One region of the Patulibacter ginsengiterrae genome, then DNA from elsewhere that is predicted to be linked to it. Evidence: riboswitches for the same ligand, from Rfam matches in the RefSeq annotation. Region 1 holds a riboswitch; the other holds the start of a gene.
What was found. Region 1 has a riboswitch for S-adenosylmethionine ahead of thrC (threonine synthase). Riboswitches for the same ligand answer to the same signal wherever they lie in the genome.
Positions count from the first base shown of each region.

Region 2: linked by a shared signal. The riboswitch ahead of ACVUH9_RS21380 (aminotransferase class V-fold PLP-dependent enzyme) and the one ahead of thrC (threonine synthase) in region 1 are both predicted to bind S-adenosylmethionine.

Region 1 covers NZ_JBWDOG010000002.1:227,645-231,839, forward strand. The annotation lists gene ACVUH9_RS04475 (diacylglycerol/lipid kinase family protein) at 1-479, opposite strand, end outside; gene ACVUH9_RS04480 (class I SAM-dependent methyltransferase) at 528-1,220, shown strand; gene ACVUH9_RS04485 (magnesium transporter CorA family protein) at 1,262-2,257, opposite strand; SAM riboswitch class I at 2,471-2,569, shown strand; gene thrC (threonine synthase) at 2,637-3,932, shown strand; gene ACVUH9_RS04495 (ubiquitin-like small modifier protein 1) at 3,932-4,195, shown strand, end outside.
Region 2 covers NZ_JBWDOG010000027.1:18,819-23,013, reverse strand. The annotation lists gene ACVUH9_RS21395 (MGDG synthase family glycosyltransferase) at 1-448, shown strand, start outside; gene ACVUH9_RS21390 (DMT family transporter) at 349-1,398, opposite strand; gene ACVUH9_RS21385 (polysaccharide deacetylase family protein) at 1,474-2,193, shown strand; SAM riboswitch class IV at 2,294-2,417, shown strand; gene ACVUH9_RS21380 (aminotransferase class V-fold PLP-dependent enzyme) at 2,450-3,841, shown strand; gene ACVUH9_RS21375 (NAD-dependent epimerase/dehydratase family protein) at 3,880-4,195, opposite strand, start outside.

The DNA.
Region 1 (4,195 bases):
CCGGCGGCGAAGGTGAAGCGCCGGTCGCCGATCCGGCCGAGGTCGACCGCGCGCGGCAGCCAGCGGTCGGCCAGCGTCAGCACGTGCTCGGTCGCGTCGACGATGTCGCGCGGCATGCCGATCAGGCGATGGAAGACGTTGGTCGCGCCGCCCGGGAGGGCGATCAGCGGGACACCGGTGCCGACGAGTCCGTTGACCGCCTCGTTGACGGTGCCGTCGCCGCCGAGGGTCACGACCGCGTCGACGCCGGTCGCGGCCGCCTCGCGGGCGAGGGCGACCGCGTGCATCGGTCCCTCGGTGTCGACGGGCTCGACGTCGTAGCGGTGCGAGAGCGCGTGGACGACGAGGCTCCGGAGCCGGGCCGAGGTCGTCGTCGCGTTCGGATTGACGATGACCGCCAGCCGTCGACGCTCGGTCGAGGTCAGGGCCGAGGCGTCGGGGGAGGGCGCGGGGGCGGGCACGAAGCTTGAGGACACCATCGGGGCCTTCACGTTACGCACCGGTGAAGGGAAGTAGCATCGCCGGTCGTGCCGCCGCTCGACGACCCCGCCCTCGAACGGATCGCCCGCTTCTGGGACGCCCGCGGTCGCGAGGATCCGCTGCGCTACTCCGTGCCGGGCGCGCCGCCCGTCGACGAGTTCTCGTTCGTGGCGTCTGGCGAGGACCTGCTCGACGCGCTCGAGGATCTGGTCGGCTTCAGCCTGGAGGGAGCCCGGGTCGCGGTCGACGTCGGCTGTGGCGCCGGTCGGGTCACCGGTGCGCTCGCTCACCGGGCCGACGCGGTGATCGCCTGCGACATCGCTCCGAGCATGCTCGCTGCGGGCCGCGAACGGCACGCGTCGCTGGAGAACGTGACCTGGCACCCGGCCCACGCCGGCGCGCTGCGTCCAGTCGCCGACGGGACCGCCGACGCGGTGCTCCTGCTCGGGCTGCTGCCGCACCTGCCGACCGTCGGCCTGATCGGCGACGTGCTGCGCGAGCTCGGCCGCGTCCTTCGGCCCGACGCGACCGCGGTCTTCGACGTCCGATCCGGGACGCCCGCCCCGCTGCTCCCGGGCGAGAGCAGCCTGCCCGAGTACGTCAGCGCCCACCCGCTCTGGCGGGGTACGGCGGTCGACCTCGAGACGCTGGCCGCGATCGCGCACCAGGAGCAGCTGATCCTGGAGCGGATCGAGGGCTCGGGCACGACCCGCTGCGTGGTGCTCGCCCGCCGCGAGTAGCGGCACCCGAGGACGGGTGGGCCGGGGACCGGGCCGGCCGACTACAGCAGGTCGTTGCGGCGGAACCACCAGACCATCGCGCCGAGCAGCGTCACCATCGCGCCGACGAGGCCGAAGAACCAGACCGCGTTGTCCTGGCCGGGCACGTGGACGTTCATGCCCCAGATCGACGCCAGCAGCGTCAGCGGCAGGACGATCACGCTGATCGCGGTGAGGACGTTCAGGGCCCCGGACTGCTGGTGGGCGAGGACCGACTCGTTCGAGCTCTCGAGCGCCTCGCTCACCTCCTTGAAGTTCTCCAGCATGTCCCAGATCCGCTCCGACGCGTCGTTGATGTCGTCGAAGTAGAGGTCCTCGTCCTCGGCGAGGTAGCGCCGAGCGGCGTTGAGGTCCTTCAGCGCCACCCGCTGCGGGCGGACGATCTTGCGGAAGTTGATGATCTCCTGCTTGGCGTTGGAGATGTCGCGGACGATCTCCTTCGAACGCCCCTCGAAGATGTCCTCCTCGAGCTGCTCGAGCTTGTTGCCGATCTTGCGCAGCATCGGGAACGAGGCGTCGACGCACTCGTCGATGATCCGGTAGAGGAGGTAGCCGGCGCCCTTCGAGAAGAGCTTCTCGCGCTCGTCCTCGCGCTGCTCGACCCGGCTGAAGAGGTAGTCGATCGTCCGCAGCGGGCGGTTGGGGATCGTGAGGACGTAGTCGGGGCCGACGAAGACGTCGAGCTCGGCGGCGTTGAGGCGGCCGATCGTCTTGTCGTAGTCGGGGAAGTGCAGGACGACGAACAGGTAGTCGTCGTAGACGTCGACCTTCGGGCGCTGGTTGCGCGAGGAGACGTCCTCGTAGTCGAGCGCGTGGAAGTCGAACTGCTCCCGCAACCAGGCGAACTCGAGCCGCCCGGGACGCTGGACGTTGACCCATCGGAGGCCGTGGGCCTCGACGATCTCGATCTGGGGGACGTCGGGCTCTTCCTGCCCGACTGGGGTGGCTTCAGCCGGCCGGGTACCGAACCCGAATCGCGGACGGGGAAACGTCGGCATCCGGACTGAGGGGATCGTCGAGGGCGGTCGGCACGATGCACCCAAGTGTACTCGGGGCCCGGTCGGGCAGCGGCGTGGGAGCCGCGTCGTCGGACGCCCGCTCGCCGCGCTCGCGGGGGCCACCCGGCCGGGGGCGACGCGCCCGGGCGAATTCCCGGCAAAGCGGAAGTATTTCGGTCGTCGGCTTGCTAGTCTCAGGAGCGGACATCGATCAACACATCCAGAGGGGGGGAGGGACTGGCCCGTTGAACCCCCGGCAACCATCGCGAATCACGCCGACGCGAAGAGGTGCCAATTCCAGAGAGATGTGTGGCTGGACCTGTACCGGACCTTCGCCACACCTTTTCGGCGAAGGACCGACTCCGGAGACAGACAGCTCATGGCAGCAACATCGCTCGCCTGCCGCGAATGCGGCAGCACGTACCCCCTCGAAGCGCAGTTCGTCTGCGCGAAGTGCTTCGGGCCCCTGGAGGTCAAGTACGCCGACCTCGCGGCCGACGGTGACGAGGGCCTCGCCGCGTCGATCCGCCGGCGGATCCAGGCCGGCCCGGCGAGCATCTGGCGCTACGCCGACTTCCTGCCGGTCGAGCGTGTTCCGACGCTCGCCCCATCGGGTCCCGGCGAGACCGCGGGCCTCGCCGGCCTGCCGGCCGGCAGCACGCCGCTGGTCCGCGCCGACCGCCTCGCCGAGCGCCTCGGCCTGCGCGAGGTCTGGGTCAAGAACGACGCGGCGAACCCGACGCACTCGTTCAAGGACCGGGTCGTCGCCGTCGCGGCCGCTCGCGCCAAGGAGCTCGGCTTCACGACCCTGGCCTGCGCCTCGACCGGCAACCTCGCCAACGCCGTCGCCGCCGCCGGCGCCGCGCTGGGGATGCCCGTCTACGTCTTCATCCCCGCCGATCTCGAGGAGCAGAAGATCCTGGCGACCGGGATCTACGGCGCCCGGGTGGTGACGGTTCGCGGCAACTACGACGACGTCAACCGGCTCTGTACCGAGATCGCCGGCGAGCGGCCCGACTGGGCGTTCGTCAACGTCAACATGCGGCCGTACTACGCCGAGGGCTCCAAGACCCTGGCGTACGAGATCGCCGAGCAGCTGGGCTGGCAGAGCCCGGACCGGATCGTCGCTCCGATCGCCTCCGGCTCGCTCTTCACCAAGATCGGCAAGGGCTTCCAGGAGTGGCTCGACCTCGGGCTGCTGAGCGAGGGCAGCCGGGTACCGACCATGAGCGGCGCCCAGGCCGCCGGCTGCAACCCGGTCGCCTCCGCGTTCGCGGCCGGGCACGACGTCTGCCGGCCGGTCCGCCCGGACACGATCGCCAAGTCGCTGGCGATCGGCAACCCGGCCGACGGCCCCTACGCGATCGAGCTGGCACGCCAGACGAACGGCACGATCGACGAGGTCACCGACGACGAGATCCGCGCCGGGATCCGGCTGCTGGCCGAGACGACCGGGATCTTCACGGAGACCGCCGGCGGGGTCACGACCGCAACGCTGCAGAAGCTCGCCGAGTCCGGCCGGATCGGGGCCGACGAGCGCGTGGTGATCGTGATCACCGGTGAGGGCCTGAAGACCCTCGACGCGGTCCGCGGCACCTTCGCGTGCCACGAGATCGACGCGAACTTCGAGCAGTTCGAACGCGATGCGGAGCTCCGCACGGAGGTGACGGTCTGATGGCCACGGTGACGATCAAGATTCCGACGCAGCTGCGTGACGCGACCGGCGGACAGGGCAAGGTCCAGTCCGAGGGCACGACGGTCGGCACCGTCCTGGAGAGCCTGTTCGAGGTCCACCCCGAGCTGCGCTCCAGCCTGACGGACGGCAACGGCGATCTCCGCCGGTTCGTCAACGTCTACCTCGACGGCGACGACATCCGCTTCGGCGACGGGCTCTCGACCCCGGTCTCCGACCGCCAGGAGCTGCAGATCCTGCCGGCC
Region 2 (4,195 bases), on a different contig from region 1:
CCCGGCGGCGACGGTCGTCTGCCTCTGCGGCCGCAACGAGGAGGTCCTCGCCGCGGTCACCGGCGCGTTCGGGGACGATCCCCGCGTCCGGCCGCTGGGCTTCACCGAGCGGATGTCCGACCTGATGGCGGCGGCCGACGTGCTCGTGCACTCGACCGCCGGCCTGACTGCGCTCGAGGCGCTGATCCGGGGGACGCGGGTCGTCTCCTACGGCTGGGGCGTCGGCCACATCCGCGTCAACAACGCGGCCTTCGAGCGGTTCGGACTGGCGCGGGTGGCGACCGATCGCCGGGCCCTGGCGGAGGCGGTCCGCGGGGCGCTGGCCGACGGGCCGGTCGCCGACTTCGGCTACGGCGCGCGGCGCTCGGCAGCCGAGTTGATCGTCGAGCTCGCGGCGGGATCGGTCGCGGCGCGGGCCGCGTCGCCGCTGCCGGTCGCGGCCGCCTGAGCGGGGTCGGTCGCTCCGCGGCGGGCGCCGTCCCCGGTCACGGTCTCGTCCGGGCGCTCACGGCCGTCGGCGCCGGTCGGCCCGGCCGGCCCCTCGGGGTGCTCGATCGCGAGCACGGCGTGCGAGCGTCCGAGGCCGACGCCCCCGGCCAGCACCAGCAGCAGGGCGAGCACGACGACGATCCCGCCACCCGGCGTGTCACCCCAGCTCTCGTGCAGCAGGACCGGGGCGACGGCGACCGGGATCGCGGTCTCGAGCACGAACATCGGCGGGGCCACGCGGGTCGCGGGGAACCGCTGGAGGGCGGTCATGTCGACGAGGAAGCCGGTCCCGGCGGCGGCCGCGGTCGCCGCGGCCCAGGCGAGGGCGGCGAGCGGCCGGCCGTGCTCGAGCTCGGTCACGACCAGCTTGCCGGTCAGCGCCGAGAGCGCGAAGGCGGAGCCGGCCGAGGCGATCAGCAGCCAGGCGCCGGACCGGGCCTGCCCGCGCACGAAGGGGGCGACGATCACCACGACCAGGACCGCCGAGATCACGATCAGCCGGGTCCGGTCGGGCAGCGCGTCGGTCCGCTCGGGGGCGACCACGGCCAGCACGGCGACTCCGACCATCACGCAGCCGGCGGCGATCCACGAGGCGCGCGGCACGTGCTCGCCGAGGATCCGCGAGCCGAGCACCAGCAGCAGGACCAGCCCGAGCGCGAGCGTCGGCTGGACGAGCGTGATCGGGGCGAGCGCGAAGGCGGCGAGCTGGAGCGGCCAGCCGAGCGTGGCGATCGCCGTGCCCAACAGCCACTTCGGGCGCCGGACCAGGCGGGTGATCAGCGACGGGCGCAGGCCGTGCTCGTCGTCGACCGCCTGGGCCTCCGTCGCCTGCAGGACGACCGCGCCGTCGAAGCAGGCGGCGGCGGCCGCCGCGAACAGCAGCCCGAGCAGGACGTCGGACGAGGGCACCACCGCAGCATGTCGCACCGCCCGGCGCCCCGCCATCGTGGCCTGGCGAGGCCCCGGGCGTGCGACGATCCCGGGGTGCGCGCCGTCCCCGCCCTCGTCGCCTCCACGGCCGTGGTCACCGCCGGCGTCGGCTGGTCGCTGCCGGCGCTCGCCCCGCTGCTGCCGCCGCTGGCCGGGGCGCTCGGCCTGACCCGGCGGCTGCCGCTGGCCGGGGCGGTCGCGGTGACCTTCGACGACGGCCCCCACCCGCAGGGGACCCCGGCCGTGCTCGAGGCGCTGCGCGAGCACGGCGCCACGGCGACCTTCTTCTGCGTCGGCGAGCAGGTCCGGCGGACCGGTGGCCTGCTGGCCGAGATCGTCGCCGCCGGGCACCGGGTCGCGATCCACGGCGACCGCCACCGGCTGCTGCTGCGGCGGACGCCGGGCGCGGTCCGCGACGACCTCGACCGCGCGCACGCGACGATCGCCGCGATCGCCGGCGACGCGCTGCTGCCGGTCCACCGCGCGCCCTACGGGATCTACGCGCCGACGACCCCCGGCGAGTTGGCCCGGCGCGGCTGGCGGCCGCTGCTGTGGAGTCGCTGGGGCCACGACTGGCGGGCCGACGCGACCGCGACGAGCATCGCCGACGAGGTCGCCCGCGACCTCACCGCCGGCGACGTGCTGCTGCTCCACGACGCCGACGACTACAGCGATCCGGACTCGTGGCGGGCGACCGCTTCGGCGCTGCCGACGGTCCTCGAGCGGATCGCGGCGGCCGGCCTGACGACGGCTCCGGTCCCGGCGCGCTGGTAGCCCGCGCCCCTCCGACCCGGGTTCCCGACCTCGAAAACGGTGCGCCGTACACGCGATTTGGATACCCGGGAACCGGATCGGGTTTGCTACTATCGATCGCGGTCAAGAGTGCCAGCGACAAGCCCCGGCTCGCTGGCCGGCAACCCTCCACCGCGGTGGGGTGCCCCGGGTGAAGACCAGGCCGCGCAGGCCCTCACAGGGTCCTGCGCCTGCAAGCGCGGACCCGTCGAGCGGGTCCCGACCCACGGAGACCCCCATGAGCACCATCGACAGGCCCGTCCTGGACCCCGCCTGCGCCGAGCAGCCGCTGACCCCCGTGATCGGCGGCGACCTGCGCGTCCCATTGCTCGACGGCAGCACCGTCCGCTACGCCAACCTCGACTACGGCGCGACCGCTCCCGCCCTGCCCGCCGTGGCCGATCGCGTGGCCTGCGTCCTGCCCTTCAGCGGCAGCGTCCACCGCGGCGCCGGTCTGCCGTCGCAGATCTCCAGCAACCTCTACGAGCAGGCGCGGGCCACGGTCGGCGCGGCGCTCGGCGCCCGCACCGACGACCACGTCATCTTCACCCGCAACACGACCGACGCCACCAACCTGCTCGCGGGCTGCGTGCCGGCCGACGCGGGCGACGTCGTCACCCTCGACGTCGAGCACCACGCGAACCTGCTGCCGTGGCAGCGGACGGCCGGCGGCCACCGCTGCGTCGCCCACGCCGAGACGATCGAGGAGACCCTGCTGCGGCTCGAGCAGGCGCTGGCCGACCGGCCGACCGCGCTGGTCGCGATCACCGGCGCGTCGAACGTGACCGGCGAGCTGCTGCCGATCGAGCGGATCGTCACGCTGGCCCGGACCCACGGCGCCCGCACCTTCGTCGACGCGGCCCAGCTGGCGCCGCACCGCTCGGTCGCGATCGCCGCGCTCGGCGTCGACTACCTGGCGGTCTCCGGGCACAAGCTCTACGCCCCCTACGGGGTCGGCGTGCTCGTCGGTCGCGGCGACTGGCTGGACGCGGGCGAGCCGTACCTGGCGGGTGGCGGGGCGGTCCGCGAGGTGACCGTCGACGCGGTCAGCTGGACCGACGGGCCGCGCCGGCACGAGGCCGGCACCCCGAACCTGTCCGGCGCGGTCGCGCTCGCCGCCGCCTTCGAGACGATCGACGGGCTCGTCGGCACGGCCGGCGTGGACCCGCGCGAGGCCCACGAGCGGGCGCTGCGGGAGCGGGTCCTGGAGGGGATCGCCGGGCTGTCGGCGATCACCCCGCTGCGGATCTGGAGCGACAGCGCCGACGCGGTCGGCGTGGTCGCGCTGACCGTCGACGGCTACGCCCCCGGCCACGTCGGCGCCTACCTCTCGGCCGAGCACGGGATCGGCGTCCGCGACGGTCGCTTCTGCGCCCACCCGCTGCTGGAGCGGTTCGGCCTGCCGGAGGGCGCGCTGCGGGCCAGCTTCGGCCTCGGCTCGCAGCTGGAGAACGCCGACCGCCTGGTCGCGGCGCTCACCGAGCTGGTCGACGCGGGCCCGCGCCACCGCTACGTCGAGGGGCCGACCGGCTGGGCCCCGGAGCACGACACCCGCGACCAGGTCGCGTGGGCCGGCTCCGGGCTGCAGTCGGCGGCGCTGGTCGCGCCGTCGCCCTGCGGCGCCGGCTGAGCGGCCGGCTCCGCCGCCCCGGGTGGTCGGGGCGGCGTTCAGCCCTCGACGACCGGGTTCGGCTGCCGGGCCTGGTCGGCCTGGTGCCACTCGAGGTAGCGGGCGACGCCGTCGGCGAACCCGGTAGTCGCCGTCCAGCCCAGCTCCTGCTCGGCCCGGCGGTGGTCGACGACGGCACCCTTGAAGTCGCCGGGGCGGCCTTCGACGTGCACGATGTCGACGTCGCCGAGCAGGTCGCGGACGACCTCGGCGATCTCCAGGATCGTCGTCTCCTCGACCCCGACCAGGTTGTAGACGCGGTCGGCGGCCTGCGGCAGCAGCCCGGCGACGCAGCCGTCGGCGAGGTCCTCGACG